Regions from separate parts of the Paenibacillus yanchengensis genome, predicted to be linked through region 1. Evidence: predicted binding sites of a transcription regulator. Region 1 holds the regulator's gene; the other holds the start of a gene.
The links. Region 1 encodes Rex, which represses fermentation and respiration genes when NADH is low (regulators of the CRP and FNR family bind a similar motif). Its sites were predicted from a motif close to TTGTGAAATATTTCACAA; they were not measured.
Positions count from the first base shown of each region.

Region 2: ACFSTH_RS09820 (cytochrome ubiquinol oxidase subunit I) is a predicted target of Rex. The motif match lies at 1,840-1,857, and genes of this name have one in related genera.

Region 1 covers NZ_JBHUMH010000012.1:92,870-98,601, forward strand. The annotation lists gene ACFSTH_RS04110 (AAA family ATPase) at 1-1,205, opposite strand, end outside; gene ACFSTH_RS04115 (hypothetical protein) at 1,198-1,734, opposite strand; gene ACFSTH_RS04120 (hypothetical protein) at 1,861-2,352, opposite strand; gene ACFSTH_RS04125 (amidohydrolase) at 2,385-3,692, opposite strand; gene ACFSTH_RS04130 (redox-sensing transcriptional repressor Rex) at 3,673-4,329, opposite strand; gene dinG (ATP-dependent DNA helicase DinG) at 4,357-5,732, opposite strand, start outside.
Region 2 covers NZ_JBHUMH010000020.1:72,706-78,437, reverse strand. The annotation lists gene fumC (class II fumarate hydratase) at 1-1,154, shown strand, start outside; gene ACFSTH_RS09820 (cytochrome ubiquinol oxidase subunit I) at 2,039-3,505, shown strand; gene cydB (cytochrome d ubiquinol oxidase subunit II) at 3,492-4,505, shown strand; gene cydD (thiol reductant ABC exporter subunit CydD) at 4,514-5,732, shown strand, end outside.

The sequences.
Region 1 (5,732 bases):
TAATAAATTTCTTCCGCCGCAGCGCCAGCTAATGCAATTTTAATTTGACCATAAATAAATTGTTTCGTATACAATGCTTTATCTTGTTCGGGATGATGTCTAACAAATCCTAATGCTTCTCCCCGAGGGGCAACCGTAATTTGCGCAACACTTCCCGGCGACACAATCTCAGCCATAATAGCATGACCTAATTCATGACGAGCTACTCTATTTCTTTCTTCTTCAGCAGCTTCTCGATCTGTCTTTTCACCCATCAACACTTTATCAATCGCCATCGTTAATTCCGTTTCTGTAATTTCTGTTAAATTATGGCGTAATGCATAAATGGCAGCTTCATTCATTACTGATTCTAATTGAGCACCAGAAAAACTGTAAGATTGTGTTGCTATCCTCTCCAAATCAACGGAAGTAGCTAACGGTTTATTTTTGGCATGAATATTTAGGATGTGCAAACGTCCTTTTTTATCTGGCAAACCAACTTCAATATGGCGGTCAAATCTACCTGGTCTAATCAACGCAGAATCTAATAATTCTTTACGATTTGTGGCAGCAATAATAAATATTCGCGGAGCAACCTCACTATGAATGCCATCCATTTCTGTAAGCAATTGATTTAACGTTTGATCATATTCACGCTGCTGTCCTCCATCACGACGACCGCCGATGACATCTATTTCATCAATAAAAATAATCGCATTGGATTTCCCTAATTTTTTTGCTTTTTTGCGAGCTTCTTGAAATAAGTCCCTTATCCTTCCCGCTCCAACCCCGACGTACATTTCCACAAACTCACTACCAGATGTCGCTAAATAAATGGAGTCCGTATAATGAGCCGCAGCTTTAGCCAATAGTGTTTTTCCCGTTCCGGGTGGACCAGTTAACAAAATACCTTTTAAAGGACGAATGCCTAATTTTTCAATTTGTTCTGGCTTTACTAAAAAATCCAATGCTTCAACTAGCTCTTGCTTTGCTCGTTCTTGTCCACCAATCTCTGCAAAACTAAACGACGTTTCTAACGTTTGACGTTCAGATCTAGCTACTGGCATAGCCATCAGTCCACTTTTTCCTCTAGAAGCAATAAATAACAAAACAACTGCTAACAGTGCGACGATTGCTATCGGAAGAAAAGCGTTGTTCAAAAAGACTAGAAAAAATAATCCAATAGGTACAATGCCAATGACAATTTCTTTCCAGTATTTAGACATTTGTCCAAACCCCCAACTTTTCAGCAACACGCGGCAAAATTTTGTGTAATGCTGTATTTTGATCTTTTAAAGTAATATACACATTGCTATCATCCATTTCTGTATATACTTCTATTTCATCGGACGCTAATTGCTCTAACACGTTAGGAATAGTGGAATAAGTTCTTGTTTCCATCGCTTCGGCAATTTGAAACATACTTTTTTCCCAGACTTGATCTAATCGCTCGTATTCCTGATTATTTACATCTAATTGCAATGTTCGATTTCCGATCATCCGCTTCCCTTGCTCACTAATTGCCGTATAAACTTCTTTTAAATTAGCAGTAGGTGATAATTCCACTTGGATTGACATCGTCTTTTGATCTCTAACTGGTTTATCGGCTTTAATAATGCCGTCTACTTTCATAATTGCTTGTTCTAGCGGAGCTTTAACGACAAACTGCTCATATATTGCCCAACCTCCAAACAATACAATTGCAGTAATAATAGTAGTAACAAGGATCACTTTTCCCTTTAATTGATTCATCATTGAGCCCCCTGCTAAAAAAGTAATATAGCTAATAATACACTATTTCGTATATCAAAAAGTATATCATAGTTTATACTCTATTAGCGGTTGTAAAAACAGGAAGCGGAGCCAATTGGCTCCGCTTCTTTAATGTTTATTGATCAATCGATAATTATCAATCGTTTGTCCAGTTGTTGCTTCGTAAAAGTGATAGTTATATTGTTGATCCATTTTATAGTATATTTCCCAAACTGGCTGACCAGCCACAAAACCTAGACGACTACTTAATAATTCTACTGTATCTTCATTACTATAGGACTGCATAAACTGCGCTTCTATCTGTGTACGATCTATAAGTTCATTTTGCAAAATAATCAATGGCGGTTGCTCGTCTCGCAAAATAACAGTGTTGATCTCTTGATCTATTACTGCTCCTTCCGCAACCCAAACGACTTCATCCCATACATATTTAGCTAACTGATCCCATTCTACTACATTAGCTTCTGTTGCTAAACGTTGTTTGATCAACTTCATTTCATCCCATTTAGGTTGTTGGATAATCGTAAAGTAGTAAATAGTCGCACTAATTAAAGCAAGTACCAATAATATCGTTACCATTGCCCAACGTCGTGGCGTCATAAAGGTTGAACTTTTTCTATCTGTAGAACGCATTAATTTTCAATTAGCCGCTCAAAGCTGGCTTGTGCTTCATATTTAATCTTTTCTACATCTAATGTGAGACATTGACGATCTTTCACTAATTGCTTTCCTGCTACCCATACATGTTGCACATCATGTCCATTCGCTGTATAAACGAGATGCGATGTAATATCAGTAAGCGGATAGTAATGTGGTTGATCGATATTTAGCGCAATGAAATCTGCCTGTTTTCCTACTTGCAAACTGCCAATACTGTCTTCCATCCGTAGCGATCTCGCGCCGTAATACGTACCTAATTTTAACGCCTCCGTTGCTGGAATTACAGTAGGATCATAAGTCGTTCCTTTGTGCAGCAGTGCAGCGAGTCGAATTTCTTCAAATAAGTTCAAATTATTATTACTTGCCGGACCATCCGTTCCAAGGGAAACACGCACTCCTGCTTGCAACAGTTCAGGTAGTCTAGCTACCCCACTAGCTAACTTCAAATTACTAATAACGTTATGCGATATAGCAACATCTTTGGCAGCTAACAAGGCAATCTCTTCATCCGTCAAATGTACAGCATGCGCCAGCAAGCTCGGTACAGAGAAAAAACCAAGCGCATCTAGATGTTCCACTGGACGAGTACCATATTGTTTTATGTTTTGCTCTACTTCCGCACGAGATTCCGACATATGTGTATGTAAAGGCAATTGATATTTTACAGCTGCTTCTACAAACTGAGCAATGTAATCTGGAGGACAAGTATAAGGAGCATGTGGAGCAAGCATCGTTGTTATACGTCCGTCTGCTTTACCATTCCAAGTTACCGCAAACTGAATCGCATCATCCAATTTTTGCTTCTGTTCTGCTGGAGAACAAAGTCCAATAACCCCACGTGTTAACACACCGCGCATTCCTGTTTGCTCCGTTAATGCAGCTACAATTTCCATCCGATCATACATATCAACAAACGTCGTCGTACCGCTTAACAGCATCTCTACTTGCGAGATTGCAGCGCCATTGTGCGTATCCTGCTCTGTATATTTAGCTTCCATTGGCCACATTTTTTGCTCTAGCCACACTTGCAAATTTTGATCATCGGAATACCCTCGCAACAACGACATAGGTGTATGTCCATGTGTATTAATAAGCCCTGGCATAAAGACAAGATGATGCCCATTTACTTTTTCTACATTGCTATGAAGTAATGTTGCTGGAGGGGTTTGTTTATCCAAATAAACAATTACACCATCTTCTACAACCATATGACCTTGTATCACTTCCGCTTGCTCATTCATCGTCACAAACAATCCATCTTTAATCCACAATTGACTCATCCGATTCTTCTCCTTCACGATGCAAATAATAGGCTAAACTTAACAATTCTTTTGTAAAATCAGCATGATGAATCCGAACTTCTTCAGGAACTCTAATAACCGTTGGAGCAAAATTCAAAATACCCTTCACTCCTGCTTCCACAAACTGATTAGCCACTTTCTGTGCTTCTGGCGCAGGAACAGTAATAATGCCGATTTTAATATCTTGCTCATTAATTTTATGTTTCAATTCCGTTATTGGTAAAACGAGTAGATGATTTATTTTAGTATCGATTTTAGTAGGGTTCGTATCAAAAACCGCAGTTATTTTCATACTATCTTTAGAGTAACGATTATAATTGCATAAAGCATGACCCAAATTACCTGCGCCTACTAAAGCAACGTTTATTTTTCGATCAACTTTTAATATTTCTCTAATTTTCTCACTTAAATAAGCGACATCATAACCGATTCCTTTTCGACCAAATTCACCAAAATAAGCCAAATCTTTGCGAATTTGTGCTGGATTCAAATCAAGCTTCATACCCAAAGCCTGAGATGAGATCGTCAAAATGTCTCGAAATTGCAATTCATTTAGTACCTGCAGATAGACAGGCAAACGCTTGACAACAGCTTCGGATATTTTCGCTTGCTTCATCATTGCACCTCCGCAGCTCTCTACCAGTTAAGTAGAAAGCCATTCTCTCATTCGTAAAATCATTTGCTCTGCATACATCGTTTCGATTTTTGGACCAGGCAGAGAATATAAAAAATGTTTGCCATAATAGCTTTCAATTACCCGAGTATCATATAAAATCACAATTCCTTTGTCTTGACTAGAACGAACTAGTCGGCCAAACCCTTGCTTGAATCTTATGACCGCTTGTGGAATAGACAACTTCATAAATGGATTTTGTTTTTTCTGTTCCAATAGTTCTGCTTTAGCAGCAATTAATGGATGATTAGGTGGCTGAAAAGGTAATCTAACAATCGCCAAGCATAGTAGAGCATCGCCTGGAATATCAACACCTTCCCAAAAACTGCTCGTTCCAAGTAATACCGTTTTTGGCTGCTGCATAAAGCGGCGCACTAACTTGGTACGATTACTACTATCTACTCCTTGACCTAAAATAGAAATATCACTATCAGCCAAAAATTGCTTGAGCGGTTCATAGGTTTGCTTTAACATCCGATACGATGTAAATAAAACTAGCATACGCCCACCCGTTTCTTTGGCAGCATCAGCAAGAGAACGTGCTAATTTAAGTAAATATTCTTCACTTACATTAGCTCCTTTTAACACTGGAAAGTCACGTGGAATGACAACAAGTGCCTGTTCACGATAGTTAAATGGCGAAGGTAGTACAACTGTTTTCAATCTACCTGCCTGTTCAAAGCTTGTCAATCCTAACTGCTCGGCAGCATATTGAAAACTCTTTTGTACAGTCAGCGTAGCGGAAGTCATAATAATACTATCTTTTACATCAAAAAAATACTTTTGTAATTGACTACTAACATCAATCGGAGCAGCGTACAAGTAGATAGAGCGATGTCGATAGACTGCACTCGCTTCCAACCAAAATACGTAGTCTTTATTTTCTAGCTTTACAAACATTTTAAGCTCGTCTTTAATGCGCGTCAAATCGCGAACAATTCCATTAATATCTACAACTACCGCTTCTGTTACACTTTCTTCCGCACGTTCTTTTATTTGTAACAGTAACTTATCTAAGTTGGTGACAAATTGATTCATTGTACTATGTAGATTTTGTTCATGTTCAACGATTACATTCCATTGCTCCGGCAATTTATCTTTATGCAGACGTAATACTAGCCCACCATTTTCTACTTGCTCTTCCGACTGATGATCCACCAATTGATACAACAAATCAAATAATACATCCCAACGTTCTTTCATCGTAGTTAGTTGAGGGATTAAATCATCGATTGTTTCTATCCAAACATTACTTTGTTCATCTGTTTCTTCCATCGCACAATGACGAAGTTGTAATAATAAACCATTTTTCGCATCTTTAAATAAGCGCGTAATAAGTTGCGGAG
Region 2 (5,732 bases), on a different contig from region 1:
TTATAGCTGGACAATGGGATGAACATTTCCCGCTTGTTGTATGGCAAACGGGTAGTGGAACGCAAACGAATATGAACGTGAACGAAGTCGTTGCTAATCGAGCGAATCAATTGCTGGCTGAACGAGGCAGTACGTTTAAAATTCATCCGAACGATGATGTGAACCGGTCTCAAAGCTCGAATGATACATTTCCAGCAGCGATGCATATTGCAGGGGTATTAGCGGTAGAGCAGAAGCTATTGCCTGCTATTCAACTATTGAATGGAACGCTTAAATCGAAGCAAGAACAATTTAGAAATATTGTCAAAATTGGACGGACACATCTTCAGGATGCGACACCGCTTACACTGGGGCAAGAAATTAGCGGCTGGAGTATGATGCTGGACAAATGTGAAGCGATGATTAGACAAAGTGTAGAATCGATGCGTGAACTGGCTCTCGGAGGAACGGCAGTCGGGACGGGGCTTAACGCACATCCACAATTTGCGGAATTAGTAGCGGAGCAAATGTCAGAACTAACAGGGACGTCCTTCATTACAGCGCCTAATAAGTTTCATGCGCTAACGAGTCATGACCAAATCGTGTATACACATGGAGCAATTAAAGCGTTGGCAGCTGATCTGATGAAAATTGCGAACGATGTACGCTGGTTGGCGAGCGGTCCGCGCTGTGGTATCGGTGAAATCATTATTCCAGAAAATGAACCAGGTAGCTCCATCATGCCCGGCAAAGTAAATCCAACGCAAAGCGAAGCGCTCACGATGGCAGTATGCCAAGTGATCGGTAACGACGCGGCAATTGCGATGGCAGCAAGTCAAGGGAACTTTGAATTAAACGTGTTTAAGCCGGTTATTATTTATAACTTCTTGCAGTCGCTTGTACTGATGAGCGATGCAATGGTTTCATTTAACGACAATTGTGCAGTTGGCATCGAAGCGAATCTCCCTGTTATTCAGCGGAATTTGGAACAGTCCTTGATGCTTGTAACAGCACTCAATCCATACATTGGCTATGAGAACGCTGCGGCGATTGCGAAGAATGCACACAAAAGCGGCTCCACACTGAAAGAAGCAGCAGTCGCTAGCGGTCATTTGACAGCAGAGCAATTCGACGAGTACGTTCGCCCAGAAGCAATGATCGGTAGTAATAAATAGCAGCGTGCTTGCTGTTTGCGATTCTAGCCATGTCGTGATGGCATTAGTCGCTAGCTATGTTTAATCGAGTCTTGGTGCTAATACTGATTTTACTATGTTGATTTGAGACCTGATATTGATTGATAGCATTATACGTCACTGTGTACGTCATAAGAGAGGGGTGTTCAGAAGCTCAGAGAAAACTGACTACTGGACGCCCCTTTATGCAACCTCTTTAGATGTACAACGAGCAGTGGGAAACCGCTTGCAGCGAAAACTTTATACGAAAATTCATATAAAAGGGCACGTGGAGAAGCTGTAGCATAAGCTTTGTAGGAAAAATCGTATAAATGGTCCTGTGAAGAAGGGGTGAAGTGTAAGCTTTATAAGAAAAAACATATAAAAGGTTATGCGTAGCCTGGTGTAGCGTAAGCTTTGTACGGAATATCGTATAAAAATCTGCAAATTAATATTGCAATTGATATGGAGAGATTACTCGTTGTGATTTTTGTGCGGAAAGTAGCCTGTTGTTTGTATAGTGCTGGAAGATGATGAGGTTATTCACATAGTTGTCAATCGTATGCCACGAAACAGTCACGAACAGAAGCTGTTCGCAGCTAGCTATGCGCAAAATATTTTGTATAATAATAGTAGCAGTGAGGGAAAACGCACAGTTATTTTCAGCACATTCTGTTATACTAAATATTTGTGAAATATTTCACAATATAAACACTGTATCCACGCTGTAACCATCATATTTTTTGGCGTAGAAAATGAATCTTAAGCGGGTGTGTGATTTTTTTTACATTCAATTTTGTTGTACATGTGGTTTAATCAAGAAGGTCAATTAGTGAAAAAACGCAATACAATTGCTGATTATATTATAAAGAAGGTGGAGTGCATTTATGGATGTTTTAGATTTGGCACGATTGCAGTTTGCATCAACAACGATTTTTCACTACTTTTTTGTGCCTATTTCAATCGGGTTGTCGCTCATTATTGCGATAATGGAAACAATCTATGTAGTCAAGAAAGATGAGCTTTACAAAAAAATGGCGAAGTTCTGGGGAACGTTTTTACTTATTAACTTTGCCGTTGGTATTGTAACTGGTATTTTGCAAGAATTTCAATTCGGGATGAACTGGTCTGATTTTTCCCGCTTTGTTGGTGATATATTTGGAACACCACTTGCAATCGAAGCGTTACTTGCGTTTTTCTTAGAATCAACGTTTATAGGAATTTGGGTATTTGGCTGGGATCGATTATCCAAGAAAGTTCACTTGGCAAGTATTTGGTTAGTTGCCATAGGGACAGTGTTATCTGCGCTATGGATATTGGCAGCCAACTCCTTCATGCAGCGCCCGGTAGGATTTGAAGTCGTTGATGGGAGAGCAGAATTAACAGATATTTTCGCTTTATTAACGAATGGTCAGCTATTGTGGGAATTCCCTCATACTGTATTTGCCGCTTTTGCCACAGGTGCGTTTTTGGTAGCTGGTATTAGTGCTTATAAAATGTTGCGGAAACAAAACATGCTTTTCTTTAAAAAATCATTTCAGATTAGCATTATTGTTGCATTAATATCTTCCTTTGCTATTGCTCAGTTTGGTCATGGTCAAGCACAATATTTGGTGAAAACACAGCCGATGAAAATGGCTGCAAGTGAAGGAATGTGGGAGCGAAGTGGAGATCCGGCAGCGTGGACAGTCGTCTCTTTTATTGATACGAAAAAGCAAGAGAATGGTTTTGAAATAAAAATTCCTTACCTACTGAGCTTTTTATACTATAGTCAGTTTGAAGGTTCTGTACCAGGCATGCTTGAGCTACAAGCAGAGTATGAGCAGACGTATGGACCGGGTAATTATATACCGCCAGTAAAGACAACATTTTGGAGCTTTAGAGTTATGGTTGGTGCTGGTATGTTAATGATATTATTATCTCTTTACGGTGTTTATTTATCCTGGCGCAAAAAATTGGAGAAACCGAACAAGTTCTTCTATAAGGTTATGCCTTATGCTATCGCATTACCGTTTATCGGAAATACAGCGGGCTGGATTATGACAGAGATTGGTCGTCAACCGTGGACCGTATTTGGAATTTTACGTACAGAAGATTCTGTCTCACCAACCGTGCCATATAACCAAGTATTGTTCTCCTTTATTTCATTTACGACAATTTACTTGATTTTATTAGGACTTACTATCTTCTTGTTTGCTCGCGTGGCGAAAAAAGGACCGCCAGAAGACAAGGAACTGGATACAATAGACGTAGATCCGTTTGCACAGAAAGTATCGCCAGAGGATCAAAAACCAGATACGATAGGCGAAGATCCGTTGGTGGAGAAAGGAGGCGGCGATCTTGTCACTAAATGAGTTGTGGTTTATATTGATCGCAGTGTTGTTTGTTGGATTTTTCTTTTTGGAAGGATTCGATTTTGGTGTAGGAATGTCTTCACCGTTTTTAGGGAAAACTGATCATGATAGACGGATTTTAATTAATACGATTGGTCCGTTTTGGGATGCGAATGAAGTGTGGTTAATTACTGCGGCTGGGGCAATGTTTGCTGCTTTTCCACATTGGTATTCGACGATGTTCAGTGGCTATTATATACTTTTAACATTCATATTACTTGCTTTGATTTGTCGTGGAGTAGCGTTTGAATTTCGGGGAAAGTTAGAGAATCAGAAGTGGCGCAAAACATGGGATACGGCTATTTTTATCGGCAGCTTCTTCCCACCATTATTTTTTGGAATGCTTTTTGCTAGTATGATTCGTGGTATGCCAATTGATGCTACGATGAATATGAGTGCAGGATTTGCAGATATTGTTAATCTCTATTCTATTACTGGTGGAGTAGCAGTAGTTGCACTATGCTTGCTGCATGGACTTACGTTTATTTCTTTAAGAACGGAAGGCGCTTTGCGAGAAAAGGCACGTAAGACGGCACTTTTCGTCTGGCCTATAGCGATAGTACTACTAGGTTTACTAGCGGTTCAAACAATCGTGGAAACGAATCTATTTGAAAAAAGAGCCATTGTCATGTACAGTGCAGTTGCCATAGCAGCGGTAGTTGCTGTGCTCGCATATCAATTTATTCGCAAACAAAGAGAAGGGCTAGCCTTTGGGATGAGTGGATTATTAATCGCTGTTACTTTTATTGCTTTGTTCGCTGGCTTGTTCCCAACGTTAATGGTAAGCTCTCTCGACAGCGCATTTGATTTGACAGTGTATAATGCTGCATCTGGCAGCTATACGTTGAAAGCAATGACGATTGTAACAGCAATAATATTACCATTCGTACTTGCGTATCAAACTTGGAGTTATTTTGTATTTCATAAACGAGTAACCTCTAAAAAAGATTTGGAATATTAGGAGTTAATATGGATAAAAATTGGCTTCGATTGCCTGGAATTACACCGATAATGTTGCTGTTATCGGTGTTTTCCTTACTACAGGGAGTAACGATTGTCGTACAGTCATGGTTTCTGGCAGAGGCGTTAACAGCGCTTTTCATCGGAAATAGTATAAGTAGTACACTACAAACCTTTGCGATGTTTGCATTGTTTTTTGTATTACGCCATTTGATTAGTTGGCTACAGCGCATTATTGCAGGGCGATTTGCTGAAACTAGTACACAGTCGATGTCGGAACAATTGTTACAAAAGTTATTTGAGCTAGGTCCACGGTTTGCTTCCAGTGAAGGAAGTGGAAAGTTAGTTAACTTAGCATTAGAAGGAATAACTAGAGTACGCACGTATTTGGAGCTGTCGATACCACGGATATTTGATATGCTGATGATTACCGGAGCTGTGTGGATTGCTGTTGTAAGAGCGGATTGGATATCCGGTATTATATTGCTAGTAGCTCAGCCTGTACTTGTTTTATTTTTTATCATTCTTGGTATGGCGGCTCGTGCGCTTGCGGATAAACAGTGGAAAACGTACCGTATTTTATCACAACACTTTTCGGATACGCTGCGTGGATTAGAAACTTTACGTTTTTTGGGTCGTAGCAAAGCACATGGTGAAACGGTAGAGCGTGTTGCGGAGCAATATCGCACGGCAACGATGAAAACGCTACGAGTAGCATTTCTCTCTTCTTTTTCACTCGACTTTTTTAGTATGCTATCGGTAGCATTTGTTGCTGTCGGTTTAGGAATTCGGCTTATTGATGGCAATATGACACTTGCTCCGGCATTAATGGTGTTATTGTTAGCGCCAGAATATTTTCTGCCGATTCGTAATTTGGGAACAGATTATCATGCGACTTTAGATGGAAAAGAAGCTTGGGCATCGGTTCGAGCAATTACCGAGTTACCAGTGGAAGTGGCGGAGCAACATGCGTCAGATGACAACGTTTCGGCAAGGAAAAATAAAGCGGACGATATGCAAGTAGCAAAGCAAAGTGATGCTATTCGGGTATCGACGTTAACTGATTTGCAATTACAAGCTGTTACTGTTCAAAGTGACGAAGGAAATACATTGTTGCATAATGTGACGACAGTAAGTCGACCGGGCGTGCGGAAAATTGGAATTGTTGGTGCTAGTGGAGCGGGTAAATCTACTCTGCTACATGTATTAGGTGGTTTTTTGACACCGA